Regions from separate parts of the Rahnella sp. Larv3_ips genome, predicted to be linked through region 1. Evidence: predicted binding sites of a transcription regulator. Region 1 holds the regulator's gene; each other region holds the start of a gene.
The links. The regulator PhoB, encoded in region 1, activates phosphate uptake and scavenging genes when phosphate is short. The targets are predictions, from matches to a motif close to CTGTCATAAAACTGNCNNAT.
Positions count from the first base shown of each region.

Region 1 (10,609 bases):
GTGGCTGAACGGACAGCAGCTGGATGAAGATCTGGCGCTGCTGCTCAACCGTGAGGTGCATATTGCCAACGACGCCAATTGCCTGGCGGTGTCCGAAGCCACCGACGGCGCAGGCGCGGGCCGTCAGACCGTGTTTGCCGTGATCATCGGCACCGGCTGCGGTTCAGGCGTGGCGCTGCACGGCGTGGCGCACGCAGGCGGCAACGGTAATGCAGGCGAATGGGGTCACAATCCGCTGCCGTGGCAGGATGAAGAAGAAATCCAGTTCGCCCGCGAAGTGCCGTGTTACTGCGGGAAATCAGGCTGCGTCGAGACGTTTGTTTCCGGTACCGGTTTTGCCGAGGACTACTTCCGTCTTTCAGGCCAGCGTCTCAAAGGTGCAGAGATTATTGCGCTGGTGGAGCAGGGCGACGAAACCGCTGAACTGGCACTTGGCCGCTACGAACGTCGTCTGGCAAAAGCGCTGGCGAACGTGGTGAATATTCTCGACCCGGATGTGATTGTGTTCGGTGGCGGCATGAGTAACGTTGATCGTTTGTATCAGACCGTTCCTCTGCTGGTGAAGCAGTGGGTATTCGGGGGGGAATGCGAAACCCCTATCCTCAAAGCCGTTCACGGCGATTCCAGCGGCGTGCGCGGTGCCGCCTGGTTGTGGCCGCAGTCGCGTTTTGCGTTGTAAGCCATCATCAGCTTTCAGGGGCGCAGAATTTGCGCCCCTGATTTCATTCAACACTCCCCATTTAAAGCGCCATCTCCCGTTTAAAGACGTCCAGCGTATGCGCCTTCACGCGGATAAACTCCGGGTGGCTCATGATTTCTGAACCACGCGGGCGGGGAAGATCGAAAGGTACGATTTCCGCAATCTGCGTTGGCCGTCGCGTGAGCAGTAAGATTTCATCCGCCAGAAATACCGCATCTTCCAGATCGTGAGAGACAATCAGCATGGTGACGCCGGTTGCCAGCTGCACTTCCTGCAATTTATCGCGGATAAACAGCGTCATTTCAAAATCCAGCGCCGAGAAAGGCTCGTCGAGGAACATCACTTCCGGACGCGTCGCCAGCGCGCGCATGATGCACACGGTTTGCTGCTGGCCGCCGGAAAGCTCGTACGGATAGCGTTTCAGGTCGAAGCGGATATCAAACATCTGCGTCAGTTCTTCAACCCGCGCGTTCACTTCAGCCTTACTCATGCCGTGGCGCACCAGCGGATAGGCGATGTTGGCGCGCGCGCTCATCCACGGAAACAGCGCGTCGCGGTAGTTCTGAAACACATAGCCGATGGTGGTCTGCGCCAGCGTCTTGCCGTCAAACAGAATGTCGCCTTTATCAACCGGAATCAGCCCGGCAATCATGTTCATTAACGTTGATTTACCGCAGCCGTTCGGGCCGAAGATCGAGACGATTTTTCCGCGCGGCAAGTCCAGATTGAGATCGGTATACAGCGGCTGTCCGGCAAAGGCTTTGGTCAGGCCGCGAATGGTCACATGGGTATCCGGTCGCGTGGCGTATTGCGGCAGTTGCGGGCCTTTGTAACCGGGGTTCAGCGAGAGAGGTTGCGTCATGCTTTGCTACTCCAGTGGACAGTTTTTTTCTCGATCAGCAAAAAGGCCAGATTCAGTAAGTAGCCCAGCGCACCGGTGATCAGGATCGAGGCGTACATGTCTTTGATGTTGAAGACCTGCTGGGCATCAATGATCCGATGGCCGAGGCCGGTTTCCGAACCGATAAACATTTCGGCGACAATCACGATCACCAGCGCAATCGACACACCGGTACGCAGACCCACGAACGTCTGGGCCAGGCTTTCCATCAGCAAAATGTCTTTGAAAATGTGCCAGCGGGAAATCCCCATCACCCTGGCCGCCATCAGGCGGGTTTTCTTGGCGTTCATCACGCCGTAGGCGCTGTTAAACAGAATGACCAGCACGGCGGCAAAGGCGGCGATGGCAATTTTGTTGGCATCCGTGATGCCGAAAATCAGCATGAACAGCGGGATCAGCGCGGATGAGGGCGTGGAGCGGAAGAAGTCGATCAGAAATTCCAGGCTGCGATAGACCTTTTCATTGCTGCCCAAAATCACGCCGAGCGGGACGCCAATGACTGCGGCGAAGCCGAACGCCACCAGCGTGCGGTATAGCGTCGCGCCGATGTCGGTGCGCATGGAGACATCCGAAAACGACTGAAACATAAAGCCCAGCGTGTCGACGGGAGAAGGCAGCAGTACCGGATTCAGCCATTTGGCGCTCACTGCCAGTTGCCAGAACAGAAACAACAGGACAGGGCCGATCAGTGGCAACAATCTTGAAGACCATGGTGATGTCATCATTTTTCCCCTTATCCCTGATAGATCAGCGAAGCGACATCCACCGGTTTGCTGAAGATTTTTCTTTCGGTAAAGACGTCATAAAATTTCTGGAACCATTGCAGATTCTCGCCTTTTAACCCCGGATACATCACGAAGCCCGGCAGCGGCACTTCTTTCACCAGCGCAGGTTCAATGCTGGTGTAACCGGCGACGTTTTCACGGGCTTTATCAGGATGCGCCGCAATGAATTCCACCGCTTTCTGATAAGCGGCAATAAACTTTTTCGTCTCTTCAGGTTTGCTGGCGATAAAGCTGGAATTCAGCGCCGCCGCGCCGCCAAACCACGGGGCGTCCGCATTGCCGAGCACGTATTTCGAAATCACGCCGGTTTCCAGCGTGCGGGAGAGGTTTTTCATGCGTCCGACGGTGCCGGTGGGTTCGAGCGTATACACACCGTCAATTTGTCCGGCGGCCAGCGCAGGCGCGTGTTGCCCGACCGGCAGTTCAATCACGGAAGGATTGGTGAATCCATTTTTCTCCAGAATGATCTTCGCCATGGTGACGTTTTGGATCCCCGGACCGCAGGCGATCTTTTTGCCTTTCAGATCGCTGATTGCTTTCGCGGTGCTGTTCAGCGGCACCAGAAATTCATCCAGAACCAACTGATGATTGGACGGGTTCGAGCAGATGATTTTGAACAGATCCGGCGAGGTGATCGCCCCCAGCCCGAGTGCGCCGGTGGCCGTACCGTTGGCGCAGCCGTGGATCCTGCCGGTGATCATCCCTTCAACAATTTGCTGCGCGCTGGCAAATTTAACGCCTTTCACGTTCAGCCCGGCCTCTTTGAAGAACCCTTGTTCGAGAGCGACATAGAGAGGCAAACCGCCGACGATAGGCCAGTAGCCGATGCGAATTTCATCATCATCGGCGGCGAAAACGGTGGTCGGGATCATCCCGCCGAGTGTCATGACACCGCCGGTAATCGCCAGCCATTTCATCATTTGGCGGCGTTGTGTATTGACCGGAAGGTTTTCAGGTTTGTCGTTTTTCATCGGCGATCCCCTTGGCTGTTTTGCAGGCAGTGCAGCTTGTACTGCAACTTGTATACATAACAGTAAGCACAGGGCGTGCCAGATCGTTACCCGAAGGAAATAACCGATAATTCAGCAGGTTGACAGGCTGTGACGCACCGTAACGGTGCGATTATTGTGCGGATGCGCAGAGAGGGGATCCACCGCAGGGCAACCGGTAGCAAGATTGCTAGCGGGATGGCCTGCGGGTTGACGTTCAGACTTTAAATTCACTGCTCAGGCGGCTGACACCCAGCCCGTTCACTTTGGTGACTTTGATTTGCACCGGAATGCGATCTTTCATGGCTTCCACATGGCTGATCACACCGATGGTTTTACCTGAGGCATTCAGGCTGTCGAGGGCGTCGAGCGCCGTGTCCAGCGTGTCGGCATCGAGCGTGCCGAAACCTTCGTCGAGGAACAGCGAATCGATACGGGTTTTATCGCTCACCAGATCGGAGAGCGCCAGCGCCAGTGCCAGACTGACCAGGAAACTTTCGCCGCCGGAGAGCGTGCGGGTATCGCGCACCGCATCGGCCTGCCAGGTATCGACCACCTGCAATTCAAGCGCATCGCTGGTTTTACGCTGCAACAGATAACGGCCATGCAGTTTTTCCAGCTGACGGTTCGCCAGATACACCAGGTGATCGAGCGTCAGCCCTTGCGCGAATTTACGGAATTTCGCGCCGTCGCTGGAGCCAATCATCTGATTCAGATAGCCCCAGTCGTCACACGTCAGCTGTGCCTGCGCAATCTGAGCGATCAACGCCTGTTGGTTGCCGCTTCGCGCTTTATCGTCGTTGAGTTTATTGGTTATTTCGCCCAAACGTTGCTGTAAGGCTTTCAGTTGTTGCGCCAGTTCCGCCTGTTGCGCCGTCAGGGCTTCGAGATCGTTTTCTGTTTCACTCAGATGGGCAGGGCGGGCAAGACGATGTTTTTCCAGCTGTGCTTTGGCATCGCTCAGCAATGCGTTCGCCTGCGCCAGCTGTTGTTGCAGATGTTCTTTGCGCTGCTGAAGTTGCTGATGCAGTACATCGTCGAGCAGGGCCAGTGTCACCGCGGCTTCATCGGCAAATCCGCTGGCGCTCAGCGCTTGTTGCCACACCTGTTCCGCCCGCTTCAATTGCTCCGTAGCCTGCAACTGTTGCTGCTGCGTACTCGCCAGCTGACCGGCCAGCTTATCGCGCAGTTCCTGCGCTTTTTGCAGCGCGCCCTGTGCGTCACTGACCGCTTTTTCCGCCGCCTGTTGTTGCTGATGTAAGTGCTCGCGAACCTGCGCCACCTGGCGGTCACCGAACAGTTCAAGGCGTTTGGCATTCAGTTCAGAAAGAGATTTCTCACCTTCCGTGAACAGCTTTTGCAGCCGCGCAAAGTCCTGCTGAGTTTTTGCCTGCGTCTCTTCCAGTCGGGTAACGCGTTCGGTCAGCAACACGCTTTGCTGCTGCACTTTCTGCTGCGCGTTCAGGGCGTCATTCAGGGCATCTTTCGCCTGCTGCAACGCCCGCGCCAGCTGTTCGTGCTGGTTAATCAGATCCTGTGACTGCTGTTCTTCTTCGTCGCGTTCCGCCAGCCACTGCTGAATGGCCAGGGTATCCTGCAATCCGAATGTCAGGTTCAGCGGCGCGCTGAGTCGCTGCCAGTTTTCGGTATGCGCATTCAGTTGCTGGCTTTCCTGCTCCAGCTGGGTTTGCACGCGTGTTTGCTGTTCTTTCAGACTTTTGATTTTCGCTGCCAGCTCAATGCCGCTGGCTTTTGCCGCATCGAATTCCAGCTGCATTTTCTCGACTCGCAGCGCCGTTTCAGAAGGTTTAACCTCCTGATAGTGTTCAATGGCCGGATGGGATGTGGAACCGCACAGCGGGCAGGCTTTGCCGCTTTGCAGATTGGCTCGTTCAGCTTCAAGGCTGACGATCAGCATTTCCTGTTTATGCAATGCTTTGACGTCGTTCAGGTGCTCCAGCTGTTTCTGACATTGCAGGCGGATCGCGCCCAGACGCAGTTCTTCTTCGGCCAGCTGCGTCTGATATTGCGCCAAATCTTTTTGCTGTTGCTGCACGCGCTGGTTCAGCTGAGGGAAAATCTGCGCGAGTGAATACAGCTGCTGGCGCACCGGGCGCAGCTGCGCCAGCTCTGTTTGCCGTTTCTGCCATGCTGCCAGCGGATGCTGTTTTTCCAGCTCAGCCTGACGCTGTTGTGCGGCGTTCAGCGCCTCGGTCAGCGCGGTCTGGCGGGTCTGATGCTGGCGGCTTTCTTCGTCCAGTTTCTGACGTTCGGCGGTCATTTGCACCCGCGTCGCGTTATGCTCACTGACCAGTTTCTGCACGTCACTGACCGACTGTTGCGTATCGGCCAGTGATTTACGCCACTGGATAATTTCGCCATCCAGCGGCAGGATTTTTTCTTCAATCAGCGTCTGCGTCTGACGCTGTTCTTCCGCCTGTTTCAGCCGTGCGGTTTGCGCCTGTTCCACCGCCAGAGTCAGCGGCGTCATTTGTGCAATTTGCTGTTCCTGTTGCTGCGTGAGCTGCGCCAGTTGCTGCACAAGACGTTGCGATTCATCCTGACAACGCTGGCGATCATTGAGTAACGGACGCAGTTTTTCTGCCGGTTCGCTACGTGCCAGCTGCTGCAATTGCGGCGCGGCAGCCAAATTTTCCTGCTCGGCGGCGCTCAGTTGCTGCTGAGACTGCTGAAGTTTTTGCTGCACCTGCTGCCACTGTTGCAGCCAGTTAAGATCCTGCTGGCGCTGCTGCGCCTGCCGGCTGAGGCTGATTTCCTGTGCGTTCAGCTCAGTCAGTTCTGTTTCCAGCGCCTGGCGCTGTTCTTCGCTAAGCAGTTCGATACCGGCCATGCGTTGATGCAAACCGTCCAGGGTGACGCGTGCCTCTTTATGTTGTTCAAACACGCGTTCGGACAGCAGACCGTAGATTTCGGTACCGGTGAGTTCTTCCAGCAGTTCGGCGCGGTCGTTAGCGTCGGCATTCAGAAACGCCGCGAACTGGCCCTGCGACAGCATCATCGATTTGGTGAAACGGCCAAAATCCAGTCCGGTCAGTTCGGCGATAGCATCAAGTTTATCGCGCACTTTATCCGCCAGAATTTTGCCGTCGGCCAGCAAGGCCAGCTCGACTTTTGGCGCCTGTAAATTGCCGTCCGGTGAGTTTTTCGCGCGTCGCTGGCTCCAGAATGCGCGATAGCCGATGCCTTTCACTTCAAACTCCACTTCGGCCAGTGATTCGGCGGTATGGCGGGTCATCAGTTCATTCTGACTTGGCGTGACGTTCAGGCGTGGCGTCTGGTGATACAGCGCCAGACAGATGGCGTCGAGCAGGGTGGTTTTCCCCGCACCGGTCGGGCCGGTGATGGCGAATAAACCGTTGCTGGCGAACGGCTCGGCGGTGAAATCAATTTTCCATTCGCCTGCCAGCGAGTTCAGGTTTTTTAAACGCAGGCTGAGAATTTTCATTGTGCGCTGCCCTCCGTGCTCTGACCGCTGGTGACCTGTTCGACAACCTGGGCGAACAGCGTGCGCATCCGCGTCTGGCGCGGTTCATCCGTATCCGCTTCCAGCGACAATCTGCGCTCAAAAACGTCGCTGACGCTCAGCTCGCTGAGGGTCTCTTTTTCCTGCTGATCGATGCTGTGAATCCGTTGTTCTTTACTGCGGCGCAGTAACACGACCTCCACCGGCAGTTCGGCGGTCAGCGCCTGAATGCGGCGCTGAATGTCGCTGAGATAATCCTGCGTCGCCACTTCAATATCCAGCCAGACCGGTTTTGTGGCATCGCCTCCGGTGAAGTGCGCCAGCTGCTGTTCAATCTCCGCCAGCGAGCCTTTGATGATTTGCATCGGCTGGAAAACGGGGATCTCCAGCGTGTCGATGGCGTTGAGCGTGGCACCGTCGAAATCCAGCAGATAGACGCTTTTGGCTTTGCTCAGCTCATCAAAACTGAGCGGAATAGGGGAACCGCTGTAACGGATATGTTCCGTTTTCGCCACGCACTGCGCGCGGTGGATATGGCCGAGCGCGACGTAATCTACCGGCGGGAACGCCTGCGCCGGAAAGGCATCAAGAGTCCCAATATAGATGTCGCGCACGGAATCAGAGGTGCTGACGCCAACGGTGGTCAGATGGCCGGTGGCGATGATCGGCAGCGGCAGACCCAGTTGGTCGCGTTTGGCCTGCGCAGCGTGGCACAGCGCATCATAATGCGCGGCAATGGCTTCCTGTAAGGCCAGCTGTTTGTCGCTGCCGGATTGCCCTGCCTGACTGGCGATTAAATCGCGCGGGCGTAAAAAGGGGATCGCGCACAGTACGGCTCCCGGCGTACCATTGCGCTGATTTAACACCAGCACTTGCTCAGACAGATCTTCGCCGACGGTGGCGATCACCCGGGTATTGAGACAGGAAAGCAGCTCGCGGGACTCATTTAACGTGGCGACGGAATCATGATTACCGGCCAGCACAATCAGCTGACAGCCGGTGCGTTGTAATTCCACCACGAAGCGGTTATACAGTTCGCGGGCATAGCTCGGCGGTGAGCCGGTATCGAAAATGTCACCGGCCACGATCACGGCATCAACCTGATGATTTTCCACCTGTTCCGTCAGCCAGCGCAGAAAGGCCTGGTGCTCGGCGGCGCGGCTTTTGGTAAAGAAATACTGGCCAAGATGCCAGTCTGAGGTGTGGATCAGGCGCATGAAACTCCCTGTGGTTCGCGGTGCGGTAACAATGGCGCAAAGTATAAACGCCGACGGGGGACGATGTCCTGAGAAAATCGGACGCATTTCAGCAAGATGGCTGTTAAATTGCCGGGTAATGAACCATCCTTTCTATTCATAAATCTGTCACAAAACTGACGCATAATGGCGCCCGCAATCAAATAAAAGATCGCTAACCTATTGGCAGGACCTACGATGGCTAGACGTATATTAGTGGTTGAAGACGAAGCTCCTATTCGTGAAATGGTGTGTTTTGTACTGGAACAAAATGGCTATCAGGCTGTTGAAGCTGAAGATTTTGATTCCGCGGTGGCCCAGCTGGTCGAGCCTTATCCTGAGCTTATCCTGCTCGACTGGATGTTACCGGGCGGTTCCGGTATTCAGTTTATTAAGCACCTTAAACGTGAAGCCCTGACCCGCGAAATCCCGGTGATGATGCTGACCGCACGCGGTGAAGAAGAAGATCGGGTGCGCGGCCTCGAAGTGGGTGCCGATGATTACATCACCAAACCGTTTTCTCCGAAAGAACTGGTTGCCCGCATCAAAGCGGTAATGCGCCGCATTTCTCCGATGGCGGTGGAAGAGGTGATCGACATGCAGGGGCTGAGCCTGGATCCTTCCTCTCACCGGGTGATGGCCAACGAGCAGGCGCTCGACATGGGGCCGACCGAATTCAAATTATTACACTTCTTTATGACCCACTCAGAACGTGTTTACAGCCGCGAACAGTTGCTGAATAACGTCTGGGGCACTAACGTTTATGTGGAAGATCGCACCGTGGACGTGCATATTCGTCGTTTACGTAAAGCGCTGGAAACCAGTGGACATGACAGAATGATTCAGACTGTCCGTGGCACGGGATACCGTTTCTCAACGCGTTATTAATCCCCACAGCGGAGAATCTGTGTGTTAGAACGTTTGTCATGGAAACGGCTGGCCGGCGAATTTTTCCTCTTTTGCCTGCCAGCGATCATTCTCGGCATTTTTGTCGGCCATTTTGGCTGGCTTCTCTTTGCGTCGCTGCTGGCGGCGCTGGGCTGGAACTATTACAACCAGCTTAAACTCTCACATTGGCTGTGGCTTGACCGCAGCATCACCCCGCCAAACGGGCGCTGGAGCTGGGAGCCGCTTTTCTACGGGCTGAACCAGATGCAGATGCGTAACCGTCGTCGTCGTCGCGAATTAGGGCAATTAATTAAACGTTTTCGCAGCGGTGCAGAATCGTTACCTGATGCAGTGGTGCTGACCACCGAAGAGGGCAATATTTTCTGGTGTAACGGTCTGGCGCAGGAACTGCTCGGCTTTCGCTGGCCGGAAGACAACGGGCAGCACATCTTTAACCTTTTGCGCTATCCGGAGTTTCGCGCCTGGATCCAGGCCCGGGATTTCAGCCGTGCACTGAATCTTCAGCTGAATAATGAGCATTACGTGGAGTTTCGCGTGATGCCTTATTCTGAAGGGCAATTACTGATGGTGGCGCGGGATGTCACGCAGATGCGTCAGCTCGAGGGCGCGCGACGCAACTTCTTCGCTAACGTCAGCCATGAGCTGCGTACGCCGCTGACCGTTTTGCAGGGCTATCTGGAAATGATGGAAGACGCCAAGCTGGAAGAGCCGTTTCGTTCCAAAGCGCTGGATACCATGCAGGAGCAGACGCGACGCATGGACGGGCTGGTAAAACAGCTGCTGACGCTGTCGAAAATAGAAGCTTCTGCCAATATGGATTTGCACGAGAAAGTCGATATTCCGGTGATGCTCGGCATGCTGGAGCGTGAAGTGCAGACGCTGAGCGGCGGTCAGCATGAGGTCGTATTCCGTATAAACGACAAGCTGAAGGTCTTTGGCAACGAAGATCAACTGCGCAGCGCGGTTTCCAATCTGGTGTACAACGCGGTCAATCACACCCCGGCGGGCACCCGCATTGAAGTCAACTGGCAGCAAACGCCGCACGGCGCGCAGTTCCAGATAAGCGACAACGGGCCGGGTATTGCGCCTCAGCACCTTCCGCGCCTGACCGAACGTTTCTATCGCGTAGACAAAGCGCGCTCCCGCCAGACCGGTGGCAGCGGGCTGGGCTTAGCGATCGTCAAACATGCCCTGAGCCATCACAACGCCAGGCTGGAAGTCATGAGCGAAGTGGGTGTCGGCACCCGCTTTATGTTTACGCTGGCGCCGCGGTTGATTGTTCCGCAAGACGCCGGTGCGCAAGCTTCCATTAAGCCTTAATCCTCTCAAGCCTGTTATCTGCGGATTTCAGGCTTTCTTACTCTTCCAAATGAACATTTCCTCTAAATGAACATTCTTCCCACTAACGTGAATTTTATTCACGTCCCATGAAGATTCCTCTGTTGCTGATAAGCGTGCTGCATGACACTATCCAATCAAAGACGTTTAGACATCCAGATGTCTATATATAACGCAACGCAATTATTTACTTTGTAAATCATTGGTATTCCGCCATACGCCGCGGGGTGCCTAAAAGGAGTCATGCATGCAACGTACAACCCCTCCA
Region 1 is NZ_MJIB01000005.1:689,017-699,625, reverse strand. It holds gene mak (fructokinase) at 1-679, shown strand, start outside; gene ED901_RS12120 (ABC transporter ATP-binding protein) at 741-1,562, opposite strand; gene ED901_RS12115 (ABC transporter permease) at 1,559-2,323, opposite strand; gene ED901_RS12110 (ABC transporter substrate-binding protein) at 2,335-3,357, opposite strand; gene sbcC (exonuclease subunit SbcC) at 3,593-6,841, opposite strand; gene sbcD (exonuclease subunit SbcD) at 6,838-8,076, opposite strand; gene phoB (phosphate response regulator transcription factor PhoB) at 8,293-8,982, shown strand; gene phoR (phosphate regulon sensor histidine kinase PhoR) at 9,004-10,323, shown strand; gene ED901_RS12085 (cobalamin-independent methionine synthase II family protein) at 10,589-10,609, shown strand, end outside.

Region 2 (10,609 bases), on a different contig from region 1:
GTTCGTTGATGCCAGTTACCGCGGCCTGCGCTGGCAACGCTGGGTCTTCAAACCTGTCACCCTGTTGCTGCTGCTGTTACTGGCGTGGCAGGCGCCCACGCTGAATGTTTACAGCTATCTGATCCTGCTGGGTCTGGCGGCAACGCTGGTGGCAGACGGTCTGCTGCTGCTGCCTGAAGAACGCTTTATGTACGCCATCGGGGCGTTCTTCCTGTCGCATCTGCTCTATACGCTGAGTTTCGCCAGCCAGATGACCATTACCTTCTTCTGGCCACTGCCGCTGGCGTTGCTGGTGATCGGCGCAATACTTCTTGCGGTGATCTGGACGCGACTGGCCGAACTCAAATGGGCAGTGACCACTTACATCGCCATGACCCTGCTGATGGTCTGGCTGGCAGGCGAACAGTATTTTGCGCGCAGCACCGACATGGCGTTCTCGCTGTTCTGCGGCACCGTGCTGCTTCTGCTGGGTAATATTTTCTGGCTTGTCAGCCGCTACCGCTTTAAATTCCGCGCCGCCGACGGCCTGGTCGCCGCCTGCTATTTCGGCGGACACTTCCTGATTGTCCGGTCGCTGTATCTTTAAATCCCTTCACCCGCGGAGCCGTTCAGGTTCCGCGAGTTAAATACTTCTTGACCTTAGAGCTGACTCCAACGTTTAGACTGGGTGTAATTCCACTCGGTTTGAAACCGGAGGCTCTATGATCCCCCTTAAAAGAACGAACATGTGTCAGTGCGGTTGCCAGGGCAAACATACCCCGGCGTTGCATATCACTAAAATCAGCACCCTTTCCCCCGCGGGGACTCCCCCTGCCGGATGTTGCAGTGAAAGCGCCCCGCTGGCGGCCTCTGCCGGCAGCTGCTGCACGCCTAAAACAGCGGAACACACACACTGTTCTGACGACAGCGGCACGGAAAGTTCGCCGGGTGAAGATGATCCCAGCGCGCCTCTTCCCGGAAACCAGCAATACAGCTGGCGCGTCGAAGGCATGGACTGCCCGGCCTGTGCGCGCAAAATTGAAAATGCCGTTTCCGGCCTGAAAGGCGTCAGCCATGCGAAAGTGCTGTTTGCCACCGAAAAACTGGTGATTGACGCCAGCCACGACATCTCGCAAAACGTGCTGCAAGCCGTCACCGGCGCAGGGTTCACCCTGCAATCTTTGGATAAAACCCGGAATCCTCCCGCGCAGGACGTGTCATGGCTGAAAGAATATCTGCCGCTGCTGGCGCTTTCAGCGCTGATGCTGCTGAGCTGGATACTCGACAGCGTCAATCCTCAGGCCGGTGAAATTGCGTTTATCGCCACCACGCTGGTCGGCCTGTGGCCGGTGCTGCGTCAGGCGATTCGCCAGACCCGCGCCGGATCGCCGTTTGCCATAGAAACCCTGATGAGCATTGCGGCACTGGGCGCGCTGTTTATTGGCGCAACCGCCGAAGCCGCCATGGTGCTGCTGTTGTTTATGGTCGGCGAACGCCTCGAGTCATTTGCCGCCAGCCGTGCGCGCAGCGGCGTAAAAGCGCTGATGGCGCTGATACCCGATACCGCCGTTCGCGTGACTGAGGGCAAAACGGAATCCGTCCCGGTCGCCAGCCTGCGTCCCGGCGATATGATTGAAATCGCCGCAGGCGGACGTCTGCCTGCCGATGCGGTGCTGCACAGCGCGGCCAGTTTCGATGAAAGCGCCCTGACCGGCGAGTCCGTGCCCGTAGAACGTCAGCCCGGTGAGAAAGTCCCGGCGGGCAGCCTGTGCGTTGATCGCCTGGCCCGTCTGGAAGTGGCTTCCGCCCCCGGCAACAGCGCCATTGACCGCATTCTGCAACTTATCGAAGAAGCCGATGAGCGACGCGCGCCGATCGAGCGCTTCCTTGATACCTTCAGCCGCTATTACACACCGGTCATTATGCTGATGTCGCTGCTGGTCATCATCATTCCACCGCTGGGGATGGGGCTTTCCTGGGATACGTGGATTTATCGCGGCCTGACGTTGCTGCTGATTGGCTGCCCTTGTGCGCTGGTGATTTCAACACCGGCGGCGATCACCTCCGGGCTGGCTGCGGCGACGCGTCAGGGTGCGCTGATCAAAGGCGGCGCTGCGCTTGAGCAGCTGGCGCTGATCGAAACCGTGGCGCTGGATAAAACCGGTACGCTGACCGAAGGTAAACCGGAAGTGACCCATGTGCAGGTGCTCAACGGCGCCAGCGAAGGCGAAGTGTTAAGCCTCGCGGCGGCGGTGGAAGAAGGCTCCCACCACCCGCTGGCGCAGGCGATTTTAGCGCGTGCGAGAGAACACAATCCGTTGCCGATAACCGCTCAGGACCGCCGTGCGCTGGCAGGTTCCGGTGTGGAAGGCGTTGTCTCAGGCAGAAGGATCCAGGTACTGGCTCCTGTGCGTGTGGCGTCAGGCGTGCTGAGTACGGACGCCACCACGCAAATTGCAGGCTGGGAATCTGAAGGTAAAACCGTGGTAGTGGTGATGCAGGACGCACAGGCGATCGGTCTGGTGGCGATGCAGGACCGGCTGCGGGAAGATGCTGTTGAGGCGCTGCGCGATCTGCAGGCGCTCGGGGTTTCTGCGGTAATGCTGACCGGCGATAACCCGCGCGCGGCGAAAACTATCGCTGACCGGCTGGGCATCGAATTCCGGGCGGGCCTGCTGCCGGCGGATAAAGTCTCGGCGGTGACCGCGCTGAATGCCGTTAAACCGGTGGCGATGGTCGGTGACGGGATTAACGATGCGCCGGCGATGAAAGCCGCCACTATCGGTATTGCCATGGGCAGCGGCACCGATGTGGCACTGGAAACCGCCGATGCCGCGCTGACGCACAACCGTCTGAGCGGGCTGGCACAGATGATCAGCCTGTCACGCGCCACACGGGCCAATATCCGTCAGAACATCACCATTGCGCTGGGGCTGAAAGCGATATTCCTGGTCACCACCATTATGGGGCTGACCGGATTGTGGCTGGCGGTGCTGGCGGATTCCGGCGCAACGGCGCTTGTCACGGCTAACGCTTTACGGTTGTTGCGCAATAAATCACGTTAAGGATGTCGGGCTGGGTTCGGTCTACAGCCCTTTGCACAGCAGATAGCGGTACGGCAGGTTTTCGGTATCGGACGCCAGCAACCTGTGCTCCATAAAGCGGCAGAAACCCGGAATATCGCGGGTGGTTGCCGGATCATCGGCGACGATCAGCAGGGTTTCCCCGTCTTTCATGGTACGTACCGCTTTGCGAACCATCATTACGGGTTCCGGGCAACGCAGGCCCAGCGCATCAAGCTGATGGTCCGGGTTGATAAAGGGATCGTTCATTTCGTTTCTCAACATCTGGGTGCAGGAATGCGCGGTTGTCTGGCAAAGGCCAACAGTTTAACCCGCAGAATTTCTGGTGCAACTCACGCGGCTCATTGCGCTAAAATTAACCGTTGGATCTGTTGCGCAAACGGTGCGCAAACAGGTACTATGCGCGCCGCACCGAATTATCGGCGCGAAAAGTCACAATATTCTTGGGTTCCCTCACCCCAATTCACTAAAAAGGTCACATCTATGTACTCTTTTACTGCTCAGCAGCGGTTTTCCGCGCTGATATGGCTTTCGCTATTCCACATCGCCATCATCACCTCCAGTAACTATCTGGTTCAGTTGCCCGTCTCCATTTTTGGTTTCCACACCACCTGGGGCGCGTTCACCTTTCCGTTTATTTTTCTGGCCACCGATCTGACCGTCCGTATTTTTGGTGCTCCGCTGGCGCGACGCATTATTCTGTCGGTGATGGTGCCGGCACTGGCGATCTCCTACGTGATTTCCGCGCTGTTCTTCGAAGCGCAATGGCAGGGTGCACAAGCGCTCAGCAGCCTGAATATCATGGTCGCGCGCATCGCCACCGCCAGTTTTATGGCGTATGTGCTGGGGCAAATTCTCGACGTTCACGTGTTTAACCGCCTGCGCCAGAACCGCCGCTGGTGGATAGCGCCAGTCGCCTCGATGTTCCTCGGCAACATCAGCGACACGCTGTCGTTTTTCTTTATCGCCTTCTACAAAAGCAGCGATGCGTTTATGGCTCAGCATTGGGTGGAAATCGCGATGGTGGATTACACGTTCAAAGTGCTGATCTGTCTGGTGTTCTTCCTGCCGATGTACGGCATGCTGCTGAACATGCTGCTCAAACGTTTGTCCGCACAGGGAAATCACAACCACCCGGCTCTGCGCGCGCACTGAAAATCTGCGGGGGAAAATGGCCCCCCGCTCACCTCGCTAAAAACAAAAATCGCGCCATAATCTGACTTGCATTTGTGGCGTGAATAGGTTGCCATAAGGCCGTTAAATCAACATCTCAGCCTGATAAACAGGTCACTTAAGGAAGCCCGATGCGTAACTTCGCTAAAATGATGGGAATGGCAGTACTGATCGCCGGTCTGGCTGCGTGTGACGGGAAGTCCACTGATGCACCGGATGCCAATAAAGCCGCCGCCGCCGCCGCGACAACCGCGCCAGTCAGCCTGCTGGATGGGAAAGTGACTTTCTCCCTGCCGCAGGGAATGAGCGACCAGAGCGGTAAGCTGGGCACGCAGGCAAACAACATGCACGTATATGCTGACAGCACCGGTCAGAAAGCGGTGATTGTGATCCTCGGCGATAACACCACCGAATCGCTGGAAGTGCTGACTGCCCGTTTGCAGGATCAGCAAAAAGCCCGTGATACCAACTTGCAGGTCGTGACCAACAAATCGATTCAGGTTAACGGACAGACCATGCAGCAGTACGACAGCGTCATCACCTCGGCCGGTCAGAAAGCCTATTCTTCTATCGTGCTGGGTAAAGTGGACAGCCATTTGCTGACGCTGCAAATTACCCTGCCAGCCGACAATCAGCAGCAGGCGCAGGCTGATGCAGAAGCCATTATCAATACGCTGAAAGTGCAGTAAATTCAGGGTCAGTGACACCCTCAGGCGGAGCTCAGGCTCCGCTTTTTTTTATCTCCTTCAGCCACTTTGCTTCTCCGCACGCTCCTCCGTAATAAAAATGTAACAATTCTGTCATAACTCACAGTTCGTTTGCGCGCAAACCGCTAACATGATGTTCGTTTTAGAACACACTTGCTCATGACGAGTCAGACCTGATTTATGCCATCGGAGGCATGTATGCTCAGTATTTTCAAACCCGCACCACACAAAGCTCCCGTGGATGAAAACCACGTCGACCCGCTTTATCGCCGTCTCCGCTGGCAGATTTTCATGGGGATTTTCTTCGGTTACGCCGCCTATTATCTGGTGCGCAAAAACTTCGCACTGGCCATGCCGTACCTTATCGATGAGGGCTTCTCCCGTGGCGATCTCGGTTTTGCGTTATCCGGTATTTCTATTGCGTACGGCATCTCAAAATTCATTATGGGGTCGGTATCAGACCGCTCGAATCCGCGCGTGTTTCTGCCCGCCGGTTTGATTCTGGCTGCGGCAGTGATGCTGTTTATGGGCTTCGTGCCGTGGGCGACCTCAAGCATTGCCATCATGTTTGTTTTGCTGTTCCTGTGTGGCTGGTTCCAGGGAATGGGCTGGCCGCCGTGCGGACGCACCATGGTTCACTGGTGGTCACAGAAAGAACGCGGCGGCGTGGTATCGGTATGGAACTGCGCACATAACGTCGGCGGCGGTATTCCTCCCCTGCTGTTCCTGCTCGGGATGGCGTGGTTTAACGACTGGCACGCAGCGCTGTACATGCCTGCTTTCGGCGCGATCCTGCTGGCCGTATTTGCCTTCATGACCATGCGCGATACCCCGCAGTCCTGCGGTTTGCCGCCGATTGAAGAGTACAAAAACGACTATCCGCCGGACTACGTGAAAGAATCCGCCGAGCAGGAACTGACCGCGAAACAGATTTTCATGCAGTACATTTTGCCGAACAAACTGCTGTGGTATATCGCGCTGGCAAACGTATTTGTTTACCTGCTGCGCTACGGCATCCTCGACTGGTCACCGACTTACCTGAAAGAAGTGAAGCATTTCGCGCTGGATAAATCCTCGTGGGCATACTTCCTGTATGAATATGCGGGGATCCCGGGGACGCTGCTGTGCGGCTGGATGTCGGACAAAGTCTTCAAGGGGAATCGCGGCGCGACCGGCGTGTTCTTTATGGTGCTGGTGACCATCGCCACCGTCGTGTACTGGCTGAACCCGGTCGGCAATCCGGGCATTGATATGGCCTGCATGATCACCATCGGCTTCCTGATTTATGGCCCGGTGATGCTGATTGGTTTACACGCGCTGGAGCTGGCACCGAAAAAAGCAGCGGGCACCGCGGCAGGTTTCACCGGTCTGTTTGGTTATCTTGGCGGCTCAGTCGCCGCCAGTGCGATTGTCGGTTACACCGTGGATTATTTCGGCTGGGACGGCGGTTTTATCGTGATGATCGCCGGTTGTGTGCTGGCCGTGCTGCTGCTGGTTCTGACCATGCTCAGTGAAAACAAACACAAAGCGCAGCTGGCTAAAAGTGCCTGATTGAGGATCACCGGCAGCCAAAAGGCACCCCTGGGTGCCTTTTGTTTTCCTACGCCATAGCCTGCGGGATCCGCTTTCCCTGTGCATCAAACAGCAAAACACTGGCGGCATTAAACCCGAACCTGAGGGCGGTATGGCGGGGAAACGAAAGCTGTTTCGACGATTTCATCTTCAGGGCGTGCTCACCAAATGTTGCGTACACCAGCGTCGAATCCCCCTGAAGTTCCGTAAAATCGACCACAACGTCAAACGCATGATCCGTCGCTTCCTCCAGGCGTAACAGCTCGGGGCGGATGGCGAGCGACACCGTCTGTCCGTCCTGCGCCGCCGGGAATTTATCCCCCAGCGCAAACAGCGGCTGCCCGTTAACCCAAAGCTGGCGTCCAACGACCTGCGCCGGGATCACATTGATTTTCGGCGTGCCAATAAAACCGGCAACGAAAAGGCTGGCGGGATGGTTATAAAGCTCAACCGGCGTGCCGATTTGCTCAATATTGCCCTGATTAAGCACCACAATTCTGTCCGCCAGCGTCATCGCCTCGACCTGATCGTGGGTCACGTAAATCATGGTATTTTTCAGGCGGCTATGCAGCTGACTGATTTCCTGTCGCATCTGTACGCGCAGCGCGGCGTCAAGATTCGACAGCGGCTCATCAAACAAAAACACTTTCGGCTGCTGGACAATAGAGCGGCCAATCGCCACGCGCTGACGTTGTCCCCCGGAAAGATGCTGCGGTAAGCGATCAAGCATCTCGTCGAGACGTAAAATCTGCGCAGCCTCCTGAATGCGTCGCACGATTTCTTCCGGCGGCGTGCGGATATTCTTCAGGCCAAAAGCCAGATTCTGCCTGACGGTCATGTGCGGATAGAGTGCGTAGGACTGAAATACCATCGACAGTCCGCGTTTTCCGGCGGGCAACCCGGTGACGTCGGTTTCCCCGATGCAGACAGTGCCGGCGCTGAGCTGATCCAGCCCGGCAATCAGGCGCAGCAACGTCGATTTCCCGCAGCCTGAGGGGCCGACCAGCACCAGAAATTCACCGGAACGGATCTCCAGCGACAAATCGGCAATGACGGTGATTTTGTCATAATACTTTTTGATATTTTTGAGCGTTAAGCCTGACATAACGTTGTCCTTTCAAACCAAAGGGAGCGCGATACGAGGAATTACTCCCCTGCCAGCGCCAGCAGTGCCCGGGTACTTTCGGCAAGTAACGCCGTGGAGTGACGGGTTTCAACATTGAGGCGTAAAAGCGGTTCCGTATTGGAAGCGCGCAAATTAAACCGCCACCGTTCGAATTCCATACTCAGCCCGTCAACGACGCTGACCGTCACGGCCTGGCTGGCATAATGCTCACGCACACGGCGGATGGCTTCTGCGGGCTGGCTGACGGTGAGATTTATCTCGCCGGATACCGGGAAAAGCGCTTTACGGGCGGCAATCAGACCGGACATTTTCTGGCCGGATTTGCTGAGATGTTGCAACATCAGCAAGGCGGGGATCATTCCGCTGTCGCAATAGCCAAAATCGCGGAAATAGTGGTGCGCGCTCATCTCGCCGCCGTAGATGGCGTTTTCGCTGCGCATTCTTTCCTTCATAAAGGCATGGCCGGTTTTTGTTTCCACCGCGATGCCCTGACGGGCGGCGACAATGTCGCGGGTATTCCAGATCAGGCGGGGATCGTGAATGATCTTCTCGCCGGGCGAGTGTTGCAGAAACTGCGCCGCCAGCATGCCGACGATGTAATAGGCTTCAACGTAGTCCCCCTGCTCATCAAAAATGAAGCAGCGATCAAAATCGCCATCCCACGCAATACCGATATCCGCCTGATGCAGGCGTATGGCAGCCTGAGTGGCATGGCGGTTTTCAGGCAGCATAGGATTCGGGATACCGTGGGGGAAGGCGCCGTCCGGCTCATGGTGAATTTTAATCAGGGTCAGCGGGATGTTGCGCGCCTGGAAGGCCTGCTCCAGCGCATCCAGCGTCGGGCCAGCTGCGCCGTTGCCGGCATTCACCACCACACGCAGGGGGCGCCCAAAAGGCAACGTTAAATAACTGAGCAGGTGATCAAGATACGCGCTGCGGTTTGAACATTGCTGATAAAAACCGGCCTGCGCTGTGACAGAGAAATGATGATTTTCGGCCAGAGCCTGAATCTCATGCAAACCGTTATCGCTGCTGACCGGCCTGGCATCCCGGCCAACCAGTTTCATGCCGTTATAATTGGCCGGATTATGACTGGCCGTGATCTGGATGCCGCCATCCGCCCGAAAATAGCGGGTGGCAAAATAAACCTCTTCACTGCCGGTCATACCGATATCGATCACGCCGACACCCTGATCGCGCAGCCCGCACGCGACGGCCAGTTTGAGAGACGGTGAGGTCAGGCGAATATCATGGCCGAGCACCACCCGTTCAGGGTGATAAAAATGGGCAAAGGCGCAACCGATGCGGTAAGCAATATCCTCGTTAAGTTCGGTGCCAAGAATGCCGCGTATATCGTAAGCGGTAAAACACGTTAATAAGGCCATATTTCATCCTGAAAACAGACATAATTACTTTCGTCTTTATGGCCCCGCCGTATATCAGGTAGAGCCACGTATAATTAACGTAAATTCGAGATCGTGGTGAATGTTTTTCTTTCCCTCCAGCAACAGAGTGGCGGCAATCTCTCCTTTTTTAACCGGATCCTGCGCCACGGTAGTAAGCGCAATCTCATTATCTGACCGGGGAATATTATCGAAACCGGTAATAGCGATGTCTTGCGGAATACGTAACCCGGCTTTACGACAATACGTGATTGCGCCCAGCGCAAAACGATCTGACAGGCAAATTAATGCCGTTATCTTCGGGTTACTTTTTAGCAATGTTTCCGCGGCCATTTCTCCAGATTCTTCATGGTGGGTGGTTTCACAAAGAAAACATTTATCCAGATTAATATTCCGGCTCAGAAACTTATCCACACAGGATTTCACCCGGGTGATCATGACATCATTATCCCCGGTTATCTCTTCACTTAAGGGATTAACGCCCTTACGACCCTGCAATGAAGGGAAAGAAATAATCCCAAATTCGCGGTGGCCTTTTTCAAGCAGATGCTGGCAAACCTCCTGCATCGCCTTGTAGTTATCAATGGAAACGCTGCTGTGCGGCGGAATTTTAAAATCAGTCGTCACTACAGGCAGATTCTTCGACAACGCCTTGGCGATAATGTGATCGTTATTGTGCGTGGCATTCAGAATATAACCATCCACCGCCGTATTGATCACACCGGCCAGCGCTCCCTGGCCGTTATGCAACGGAATCAATATGATACTGACCACTTCCCGGTCGCATTTTGCGGCAATCCCCTGCATCAGCTGTACGTCATGGCTGTCCGTAAACACATAACTGAGTGTGTCATTAAAAATAATCCCTATGGCATCCGACCTGCCGGTGCGCAATGCGCGCCCGATATTGTCAGGTCCGTAAAAGTTAACGGAATGCGCATAATCTATTATTCTTTTTCTTAATGATTCAGATAACTTCCCCGGATGATTAAATGCATTAGATACCGTGGTGTGCGTGACACCTAATTCTTCGGCAATTGACTTCAATGTTATCTTGCGCAGTTTAAAAACTCCAAAACGCTTTTAATAATGGAACAGAGCCCGGCTCAACTTTATCAATTCAACAATATATACTCACAGAAAAAATACTTTTGCAACGGACAATGACAATAAAGTTTAACGTTAAACAAAATCATTTATGTGACCGCTATAACGTTTATTTATTGAATGTCCATGCTAGCGTTTAAATAGAAATCCATCCATAAAATAATAATATGAATACTCTGCAAGTATAATTGTGGATTATTAATTACAACCTAATGAAAAAAGGAAATAAATAATGAAAACAATGAAACTGGCTGCGTTTGCGGCTATAGCGTTATTGTTATCAGGTTGCGGGCCTGAAGAGAAAAATCAGCAGAGTATAAAAATGTGGGTTGCGCCCAATGTCACTCAGGAAGTGTATTGGGGAGAAATCGTCAAAGAATGGAACAGTAATCCGGCAAATAGAAAAGTGGAATTCACGCCTATTCCCGCGGCGGGAAGTTCCGAAGAAGCGATTATGAA
Region 2 is NZ_MJIB01000013.1:69,561-80,169, reverse strand. It holds gene ED901_RS16245 (lysoplasmalogenase) at 1-586, shown strand, start outside; gene ED901_RS16240 (zinc/cadmium/mercury/lead-transporting ATPase) at 702-3,044, shown strand; gene tusA (sulfurtransferase TusA) at 3,066-3,311, opposite strand; gene ED901_RS16230 (7-cyano-7-deazaguanine/7-aminomethyl-7-deazaguanine transporter) at 3,546-4,217, shown strand; gene ED901_RS16225 (DcrB family lipoprotein) at 4,367-4,924, shown strand; gene glpT (glycerol-3-phosphate transporter) at 5,141-6,493, shown strand; gene ED901_RS16215 (ABC transporter ATP-binding protein) at 6,543-7,619, opposite strand; gene ED901_RS16210 (phosphomannomutase CpsG) at 7,661-9,025, opposite strand; gene ED901_RS16205 (substrate-binding domain-containing protein) at 9,080-9,880, opposite strand; partial or broken gene ED901_RS25565 (helix-turn-helix domain-containing protein) at 9,977-10,090, opposite strand; gene ED901_RS16200 (ABC transporter substrate-binding protein) at 10,383-10,609, shown strand, end outside.
Region 2: glpT (glycerol-3-phosphate transporter) is a predicted target of PhoB. The motif match lies at 5,022-5,041, and genes of this name have one in related genera.

Region 3 (10,609 bases), on a different contig from region 1:
TCCGTGAGTTTCAGCAAGGGCATTTGCAGCGCAATCCGTGGCTGGCTTAACGCTAACCAGGTAAACGGCTTCAGCTCAGTAACTGGCTGAAACGCTGATGCAGAAACTCAACGCACACCCGCAATTTTGCTGAGTCCGCCAGCCGCGTGGGGTACACCGCCCAGACGCTGGCGGGCTGGGAGAATTGCGGTAACACCTGTACCAGCTCGCCCCGCGCAATGTAAGGCTGCACGTCCCACTCCGAGCGCAAAATGATGCCGTGGTGGCGGAGCGCCCACTGCAACACCACTTCGCCACTGTTAGACGACAGCGCCCCTTTCACCCTGACCCGGTGCTCCTCGCCTTCTGCGGTCAGCGACCAGAGTCCGAAAGGATTGTCGCGCTCTTTGAGCACCAGACACTGATGCTGTGCGAGCGCTTCCGGCGAATCCGGCTCACCGTGGGCGGCCAGATACTCCGGGGATGCGCAGAGGATCCGCTGATGCTCGGCCAGTTTTTTACCGATGTGCTGCTCCGGAATGTCATCGCCCACCAGAATTTCCAGATCAATACCTTCTGCAACCAGGTCGACCACGCGGTCAAACAGATCAAGGCGGAGATTCAGTTGCGGATAACGCTCGGCCAGCTCGGCCACTGCCGGCGCCACATGACAGCGTCCGAAACCGAACGAGCTGCAGATATGCACGTTGCCGCGCGCTTCACTGCGCGAATCCGACAGGTCGCCGATGAAGTGATCAAACGTATCGAGGATTTGCAGTGCCCAGCGCTGCGTGCGTTCGCCGTCTTCGGTCAGCCGTACGCCGCGGGTCGAACGGTGCAGCAAACGGCAATTCAGCGTCTCTTCGAGGATCTGAATGCGTTTGCTGACATAGGCCGGAGACTGCCCGAGCTCCGTGGCGGCGGCAGCAAAACTCTGCTTATTCACGACCGCCAGAAAAACCCGTAAGTCTTCGGCCAGTGGCAAACGCGCACGTTCGCTGGTCATGATTACAGACCGAAGACCGGCTGGTTCAGTTTTTCCGCCCTGTGCACGTCGCTGGTTTTCACACCCGCGATCTGCATTTTTTCCTCGGCTTCTTCAATGTCTTCATTATCGATTTCCAGCGATTCCTGATCCTGCCCTTCCTGAGGCGTCAGCGCCAGTTCGACCATGATGGGAAAGTGATCCGAGCCCATGAATCCGAGGCGTTGCAGGCCGATGAGCGTGAAATGTTTACTGTGGAAAACGTGATCCAGCGGCCAGCGCAGGAACGGATAACTGGCGTGGAACGTGTTGTACATGCCACGGCCACGACGCGGATCGAGCAGACCGCTGACTTTCATGAACAGGCGCGTGGTACGCGACCATGCGACGTCGTTCAGGTCGCCGGTCACAATGGTCGGGTAGGTCGCTTTGGCCGCGGTGTGCCCGACGGCGATAAGCTCACCGTCGCGGTCAGTGGATTCATCGGCTTCGGTCGGGCTTGGCGGCATCGGATGCAGGCAGTGCAGCACGACCTGTTCCCCGGAGGCCAGTTCGGCGCGAAAATGCATCGACGGAATATCGTCGGCCACCAGATACTGAATCTGTGCATCGTGCAGCGGCAGGCGCGAGTAAACGTGCATGCCGTAGAGATTATCCAGCGGGCAGCGCAGGCTGTGCGGGTAATCCGGCTCAAGCGGTGCCATCTGATCTTCCCACCACTGATCCGTTTCCAGCAGGACCACGATATCGGGCTTATTTTGCTGGATAAGGCTCAGTAATTTACCGGCCTGACGGTTGGTGGTCAGCACGTTGCTGTTGATAATTTTGATGCGGGAATGCCCGTTCGGCGCGACTTTTTTGACCTGCACCGGATGCAGGCGCGTATAGGGCAAAATCCACCAGCTCTGATAGAGCATGCAGGCCACCGTCAGCACGATGGTGATGGTCGAGAGCACGCCGCCAAACGGCAGAATATACAGCTCAGTCAGCAGGAAAAGTAAACATAAAGACGCCATTTGCAGGCGGGGGAAATCCCATACCCGCACCCACCAGTGTTGATTGCGGGAGAGGGGCAGCAGCGTCAGAAGGGTCATTATGACCGTCAGTACGCAAACTGTAATTCGAAGTGCTTCCATCGGTCATCAGCCCTGATAAAAAAATAGCAGAAGAGAATACTCTCAATACCTTGTTAAGCGATTGTGACTTAAAAAACGAGGAACGACCAGAAGGATGTCGCCACCTTTTCTGGTTGAAGAAAAAGATGGCGACGTCGGGCGAGGGTTATTTTGCCGGTGCAGCCTGATCGGCTACGTGGCACCAGTTATGCTGCTGGACAATCCCGCCGTCCGGAGACGTGTAGCCGATACAGCCGAGCAGGGTGTCATACAGTTTTTCATGGAAAGCAGGCTTCTTCTGCGCAGCCATTTTTTGCAGCTGTTCGAAACCGGCTCTGTTCTGATCGTTGGCGAGGAATTTGTCCGACGCCCAGACCATAATCGGCACGGTACGCTGCTCAGGTGGCGCGTGATCACGCGGTGTGCCGTGGAAGTGCATACTTTTTGAAATCGACTCGCCGTGATCGGATGCGTAGAACACGATGGCGTTTTTATCGCGCAACTGGTCAAACACCTGCGACAGGAAATAATCGGTATACAGCAGTGAGTTGTCGTAGGCGTTGATCATCTCCTGGGTAGAACAGGAGTCATCAATGCCCATGCATTCCGGCTGATATTTGGCGAATGAACGCGGATAGCGGTCGGAATAGAGATAATGCGACCCTTTGGTGTGCAGGATGATCAGATGTTTACCGTTCGGATGGTTATTCAGCGAATCTTTCATTTCATCGATCAGCAACATGTCATCGACCGGCTTACCGGCGTTGCGCTTCTCAGAAGCAATGTTTTCACGCAGGGAATAATCGTCGGCGCGGGTTTTGTTGTAGAACCAGGCTTCACTTTGCATGGAATACAACTCCGAGCTCCAGCCTTTGCTTTTCAGCACGGAGAACACGTTAGCTTCCTTGAGCGTACGCTGCGGCGCTTCAGACGCCCCGCCCTCGCGCACAAACATACAGCGCAGGGAAAGCTTGGTGGCGGTGTCGCAGGAATAGCCCTGCAAGGCCACAAGATTCTTCTCTTTATCGAGATTCGGCGTGTTATCACGATCGTAGCCATACAGGCCCATGTGATCGCGACGTGCACTTTCACCAATCACAAACACCACGTACATGTCTTTGGCATCTGCCGGTTCGTTATAGGTGAAGTGTTTGGCCGGATCGAACAGGTTTTTGGTGTCTTCCGCCTGGCTGTAGCTGCTGTAGACATACAGCCCCAGCGCTGAAAGCCAGTTGGACGGCGAATAAGTGCCCGCCACCACGCCACCGTAGCTTGCCATCATGCGGTTATTCACCAGATCATGACGATCCTGCACTTTGCCCATCATTTGCAGCGGCAGGTAACAGAGCAAACCGGAGACGACCAGCAGAACGATTTTCACTGCCAGTTTTTTCAGGGTGGTTTCTCTGAATGCCGCGCCGGGCATGGTGCTCAGCCACAACAGCAGTACCGGGATCAGGCTGACCAGCACCGTCCAGGCGATGAAATGGGTACCGATGGATTCTTTCGATAAATCAATGGAGTCTGACGCCAGTGCCGCCGCCAAAATACCGTAACCGATATCGACGTTGAACAGGATCATGTAGTAGCTGGCTGCGGCGGAGGAGATCACCACCACGCTCATCAGAATGCGAAAGACCGTTTTCCCGGTAAACGACAGCAGCACACACAGGAAATAGACCAGCGCAAAGGCGGCCAGCATTTCAACGGCGATCGACAACGCATTGTCATAGTGCAACTGGGAGTAACGTCGGAAGAAAATCGGAAGGTTAAGCAGGATCCCAAGATAAAGCGCAATGAACAGAAAAATGCTCTGTTGCGAAAGTAATCGTAATTTTTGCATTGGTAATAAATGGCTCTTTGGTGAGTCTGTTTACGTCATGTTGACCGCTCGTACCGGAGGATTGAAAACACTCCTTAGGACTATTCAGACTCCGGGCCGCGTATTTTCGTTCAAATTCATTCGTTTCTTCCAATGTGATAATGTAACAGGATTAACGAAACCTTTATCTTTCAGTGAGATAATGCTGATAATTTTCTTACACCCGCTGCCCGTTTCTTACGTTTATTGAGAAACTACTGAGAAAGCTTGTGCTCTTCGCGCGGGAAAGTGAGCGTGAAGCGGGTTTCCCCCTGCGCGGAACTCACCACCCGGACGCTGCCCTGATGCAGCGCCATAATGGCCTGCACGATGGACAAACCCAGCCCGCTGGAGCTGCCGCCTTCGCTGCGCGAGGCATCGGCGCGATAGAAACGGTCAAACAGTTTGCCGAGTTTTTCAGGCGGGATCGGGTCACCCTGGCTTATCACATGGATATCCATGCCTTTCCCATGAGACTCAGCGCGCACGCAGATTGCCGTTCCCTGATGCGCATAGCGCACGGCATTGGCGACCAGATTACTGAGCGCACGCTGGAACAAAATGGCATCGGCGTAAACAATCCCCTCGCCTGCGCTGTGCAACGTCATCTCGCGCTCTTCCGCCAGTCCTTCGAAATACTCCTGAATACGGGTCATTTCCGCCGACACATCAATACTGGTGAGGGTCAACACCGAACGCGCATCGGTGGCGCGCGCCAGGAACAGAATGTTTTCCACCATGCGTGAAATACGCTCCAGCTCTTCCATGTTGTTCGCCAGCAGCGTTTCATATTCCTCGGTGCTGCGCGGCTGATACAGCGCCACCTGACAATGCCCCATCAGCGCGCCCACCGGCGTGCGGATCTCATGCGCCAGATCGGCGGAGAACTGCGTCAGGCGCTGATAACCTTCCGCCAGCCTCTCCAGCATGTCGTTAAAGGAAAAGATCAACTGCTGCAATTCCTGCGGCGCATTTTCACTGCTCAGACGGGTGGATAAACTGGCCGGATGAATTTTCGTTGCCTCCTGCGCCATATGCCGCAGCGGGCGCAGCCCCCGGCGGATGACGCCATAGCCCAGCGCGGCAATCAGAAAATAGGCAAACAGCACTGCGCCGGTTATCTGCCAGCGGAACGTTGACAGCATCCGCGCTTCGCCGGTCATGAAGTGCGCCGCGGTGATCTCCACCGTGCTGCCATCCTGCATTCTGACGGCGGCACGGGCGAAGCGCACCGGCGTGCCGTCGGGCGCAGAGAGGCTGTGCACGGTGCCAAGGGTTAACGGCTGGCCGTCCGGCACCGGTGCCACTACCGGTAACTGTAAACGCGAGGGATTGACGTTAATCAGCGCGGGCTGCCCGCTGAGGCGGAAGGTCAGAATATCGCGCTCGTTGCCGAGCATATTTTCGAACAGGCCGGGGTTGTGGCTGAGCTGTGACAGCGGAAATTCGCTCGCCAGCAAATGACGAAAATACTGCACGCGCCCGCTGACCTGATAATCGGCGCGGCGCACCAGCTCTTTTTCCAGCGAGTAATAGAGGTACACCCCGACGGCGCTCACCACCAGAGAGGCTAACAGCGCAAACAGCAGCGTGGCCCGCAGCGTCAGGGACATCGCGCGTTGTGGTGTTGATTTCGCAGCAAATTCAGTCATGGCGCACTTCGCAGACATAGCCGATGCCGCGCACGGTATGGATCAGTTTGACCTCAAAGGCGCGGTCGATTTTGGCGCGCAGGCGTTTGATGGCCACATCCACCACGTTGGTGTCGCTGTCAAAATTCATATCCCACACCTGAGAAGCGATCATGGTGCGCGACAGCACTTCGCCTTCGCGGCGCATCAGCAAATGCAGCAGCATAAATTCTTTGTTGGTCAGCGCGATGATCTGATCCTGACGGGTGACGCGGCGGCGAAGCAGATCGAGATTGAGATCGGCGACGCTGTAGATATCCGGCTCACGGGCGGCGGGACGGCGCAGCAGCGTGCGAATACGCAGCACCAGTTCGGTGAAGGAGAAAGGTTTGATGAGGTAATCGTCTGCGCCCAACTCCAGACCGTGAATGCGATCCTGCACTTCGTCGCGTGCGGTCAGGAACAGCACCGGCACGTCGCTTTTTTTACGCAGCACTTCCATCACCTGCCAGCCATCAAGCCCCGGCAGCATGACGTCAAGGATCACCGCGTCGTAACCGTCCTCGAGCGCCAGAAACAGCCCGTCTGCGCCGTTACGCGCCAGATCCACGCTGTAACCCGCTTCGGTCAGCCCTTTTTTCAGGTAATCGCCTGTGCTGACATCATCTTCTATCACCAGTATCCGCATTCAGGCCCTCAGCGCCGCATGACCATTCACCCAAAGAATGATTCCTGGGAAGTTTATCAGTTTCGTCAGACACCTTTGATGACAATTTTGTCATCAACTTGTCATCTGCCAATCCCGGTTTATCGTCCACTCTTAATGAAGTCATTCCTCACTGCCTCGTGCAGTGATACCTCTACCTGAATGAAAATACGTAAGAAACTGGAGAGTTAAACATGAACACACCAACACGTCTGGCCGGTCTGTTACTCGGTTCATTGCTGATGTGCAGCGGCATGACATCTGCCTTTGCTGCGGACAACGTCATCAAACCTACGCGCGGAACCATTGAATCCGTTAATGATTCCTCCATGCAGATCACCACCCGTCAGGGCGATAAGCTGGACGTTAAACTGACCGATCAGACCAAAATCAACGCGGTGACGAAAGGCCAGATCAGTGACATCAAAGCGGACAGCTTCATCGGTACCGCGGCCGTTCCACAGGCCAACGGCACCCTGAAAGCGCTGGAAGTGCACGTCTTCGCGCCAAGCCTGCGCGGCAGCGGCGAAGGGTTCAACCCGTTTGAATCCGCCGATGGCAAAATCAATACCATGACCAACGGTACCGTCGGCAAACTGGTGAACACCAATGGCCGCACGCTGACCGTGAAATATCATGACGCAGAAAAAACGGTTGTAGTGCCTGACGATGTGCCGGTGGTTCTGCTGGCGCCAGGCGACCGCAGCCTGCTGAAACCTGGGACAAAAATCGTGCTGTTTGCGATGAAAGACGATAAAGGCGCACTGGTTGCCCGTGGTATCGCCGCCGGTAAAGATGGCGTCGCACCGCCGATGTAACCCTTTAGCACGCTGCTCCGGCGGGCCGTGTCTGTCAGCCGCAAGCAGTGGTTCCTGAAGAACTGCGCAGGGTGAATCCTCCCTCATTCACGTTGCGCAGTTTCTCATTACGCAGGAGTTTATCCGTGAAATCTCAACCCTCCCCGCTGCGTACCTCCTCTGCACAAAGTGCCTCCACGCCGCCCTCTTTGCCGAAAAAAAAGCGTATTCATCCCTGGCCGGTTCGCCTGTGCCACTGGATTAATCTTTTCGCGATGATCGGCATGGTGATGAGCGGCTGGGGAATTTATAACGCCGACCCGATTTTTTCTTTTACCTTTCCGCAAAGCACCACCCTCGGCGGCTGGCTGGGTGGCAACATTGCCTGGCATCTGGCGGTGATGTGGCTGATGGCGGCCAACGCCCTGTTTTATGTGCTGTGGGGGCTGTTCAGCGGCCATTTCAGGCATGACTTTTTCCCGTTCAGCCCACGCTCTGTCTGGCGGGATACGGTCCGTGCCGTGACGTTCAGGCTGCCGCACAAACCCGGCCAGTACAACGCGGTGCAAAAGCTGATGTACGTCGGCGTGCTGCTGCTCGGCCTGCTGCTGGTGCTCTCAGGGTTATCTATCTGGAAACCGGTTCAGTTCAGCGGCCTGGTGTGGCTGTTTGGCGGTTTTGATATCGCCCGTTATGTCCATTTCTTTGCCATGAGCGGCGTGATGCTGTTCGTGGTGGTTCACGTGGTGATGGTGTTGCTGGTGCCGAAAACGTTCGTTGCCATGATCACCGGTGGCAAAAAAATCAGTACGCAGGAGAACACGGATGAGTGATAAATCAGACCGGCCAAAAATCATTGTTGAGCCCGACCAGCGCAAACAGCTGGTGAATATTCAGCGCCGTCTGTTGCTGCGTTCCGGCCTGACGCTGGGCGCGGTATCGATGCTGACCGGCTGTAATTTGCAGGACGGCGATCAGGTCGACAAAGTGCTGTGGGCGATGTCGCGCTGGAACGATCGGGTTCAGGGCTGGCTATTCAGCGGTCAGAAACTGGCGCAAACCTACCGCGAAGATCAGATAACCACGCCGTTCCGCTTCAATGCTTTTTATCCGGAATACAACGTTCCGGAGATAGACATCCCCAATTACCGGCTGGAAGTCTCCGGGCTGGTGCAGAAAAAAGCGCCGTGGACGCTGGAACAATTGCAGCGCCTGCCGCAGGAAAGCCAGATCACCCGTCTGATTTGCATTGAAGGCTGGAGCGCCATCGGCCAGTGGAAAGGCGTGCCGCTGAAAACCTTCCTGCAACATATCGGGGCGGATCTCACCGCCAAATATGTCGGGTTTAAATGCGATGACCGCTATTATTCCAGCATTGATATGGCGACGGCGCTGCATCCGCAGACCATTCTCGCTCTGGATTTTGGCGGTAAACCGCTGCCGCCGGATTTCGGTTACCCGTTACGCCTGCGCATGCCGACCAAACTGGGCTTTAAAAATGCCAAACACATCGGCGCGATTTTCGTCACCAATGAATATCCGGGCGGATACTGGGAAGATCAGGGGTATAACTGGTTTAGCGGGATTTAAGTATTAATAAACGCCCCATCCCGGCTGGAAAAAAGGGATAAAAAAACCGCTCAATGAGCGGTTTTTGTTTTCGCGGGAGGGTAACGTCAAAGCGTTACGCTGCGGCGAAGAATTAGAAGCTGTAACCTACGCCAGCGATCCAGGTGCCAACATCAACACTGCGGATACGGGACTGTTCGTAAGAAACGTCCAGAGCAACGTTCTGGATTGGGTTGAACTGCAGACCAGCGCCGTAAGATACGCCGTAGTCGCTGTTGTCAAATTTCTGACGGTTTGCAGTAGATGCTGCGTTGTCGTTCTGCTGGAATTTACCGTAGCCCACACCTACAACACCGTAGATGGAAACCCAGTCAGCCAGACGGTAAGCAGGACCCGCAGTCAGACCGTAGTATTGTGCTTTACGGTAGTCACCAGAAGACGGAGTGCTGTCGTCTTCAATGTAGGTGAAAGAACCGATAACGCCCAGTGGGTTGTTATCTTGTTCCCAACGGTATTTCAAGTTGAAGCCGTTTGCTTTGTTAGCAACGCCTTGCATATCACCCTGAGCGTAACCAGCGGTTACGGTGCTGGTGTCAGCGAATGCGCTTGTTGAAACGCCCAGTGCTACTACGCAAGCTAATGCGGAAAGACATGCAATTTTTTTCATAAACCACCTCAAAATGGGAAACCAAAGTAACCTTCACGTTTGAAAATATAACAAAAACCAGCGTGAAACTCTGCCTGAATATAGATGTCCAAAGCACTCTATCGTGTAACATAAAGTTTCCAACACGCTATATCTTATTAATTTTACTGTGATTTTCGTCACTAAAACTATAAGAAAAACTTATTGAACTTTTTAAGATTAGCAGATAATTCCTAAAGTTTTGGACGAAAAATCGACATTTTTTCGCAACATTTTCGGCTTTTTAAAATTTTTTTCGGAAAATCCGCTGCCGAAAAAAACTTTTTTCACTGATTTTTTCTTGCCCCATTTCCCTCTACACTGACGGTGCTTTACCTTTCTTTTCAAAACTATAAATCTCAAGATAATCGTTAAAACGGATCACCTCCTAAGGCGCTATGGATGACACAGTCAGGAAAAAAAATGCAGGCCGCCGTGCCCGCAGAAGAACACAACAACAGCCCGCCGGTGCCGGCATTACCTAAGAAAGCCTCACCTCTGGTCGCCATCCTGCTGCTGCTCATCGCCATGCTTTCCTTACAGGGTGGCGCGTCACTGGCGAAAACGCTGTTCCCGGTCGTCGGCCCGCAGGGCGTAACGGCGCTGCGTCTCGGGCTGGGTTCCATTCTGCTGCTGATCTATTTCCGACCGTGGCGCTTTAAAATGCGCGGCGGTAATTTTCGCGCACTGCTGATGTACGGGCTTGCGCTGGGTTGTATGAACTACAGCTTCTATCTGGCGCTGCGCACCGTGCCGCTCGGGATTGCCGTTGCGCTCGAGTTCACCGGGCCGCTGGCGGTGGCGATGTTCTCTTCCCGCCGCCCGGTGGATTTTGTCTGGGTGGCGCTGGCCGTGACCGGATTACTGTTTTTGCTGCCGCTCGGACAAAGTGCCGGTGGCGTTGATCTCAAGGGAGCGTGCTTTGCGCTGATCGCCGGTGCCTGCTGGGCGGTCTATATTCTTGCCGGGCAGCGTGCAGGCAGTAGCTACGGGCCAGGGACTGCCGCGATGGGCTCGGTTATCGCCGCCCTGATCTTCTTCCCGATTGGCATCGCGCAGGCGCACACCTCTATATTCAGCTGGGAAATCTTGCCGCTCGGCTTGCTGATCGCCCTGCTCACCTCTGCCATCCCTTATTCGCTGGAAATGATGGCGCTGACCAAGCTGCCCGCCAAAACCTTCGGCACGCTGATGAGTATGGAACCGGCCATGGCCGCGCTTTCCGGAATTATCTTCCTGGGCGAGTTCCTGACGGCGTCACAGTGGCTGGGGCTGGCGGCA
Region 3 is NZ_MJIB01000004.1:46,149-56,757, reverse strand. It holds gene leuD (3-isopropylmalate dehydratase small subunit) at 1-50, shown strand, start outside; gene ED901_RS02735 (LysR substrate-binding domain-containing protein) at 71-985, opposite strand; gene ED901_RS02730 (endonuclease/exonuclease/phosphatase family protein) at 988-2,100, opposite strand; gene eptB (kdo(2)-lipid A phosphoethanolamine 7''-transferase) at 2,246-3,922, opposite strand; gene ED901_RS02720 (heavy metal sensor histidine kinase) at 4,156-5,592, opposite strand; gene ED901_RS02715 (heavy metal response regulator transcription factor) at 5,585-6,259, opposite strand; gene ED901_RS02710 (hypothetical protein) at 6,472-7,095, shown strand; gene ED901_RS02705 (cytochrome b/b6 domain-containing protein) at 7,284-7,907, shown strand; gene ED901_RS02700 (molybdopterin-dependent oxidoreductase) at 7,900-8,664, shown strand; gene ompX (outer membrane protein OmpX) at 8,777-9,310, opposite strand; gene rhtA (threonine/homoserine exporter RhtA) at 9,797-10,609, shown strand, end outside.
Region 3: ED901_RS02715 (heavy metal response regulator transcription factor) is a predicted target of PhoB. The motif match lies at 6,347-6,366, and genes of this name have one in related genera.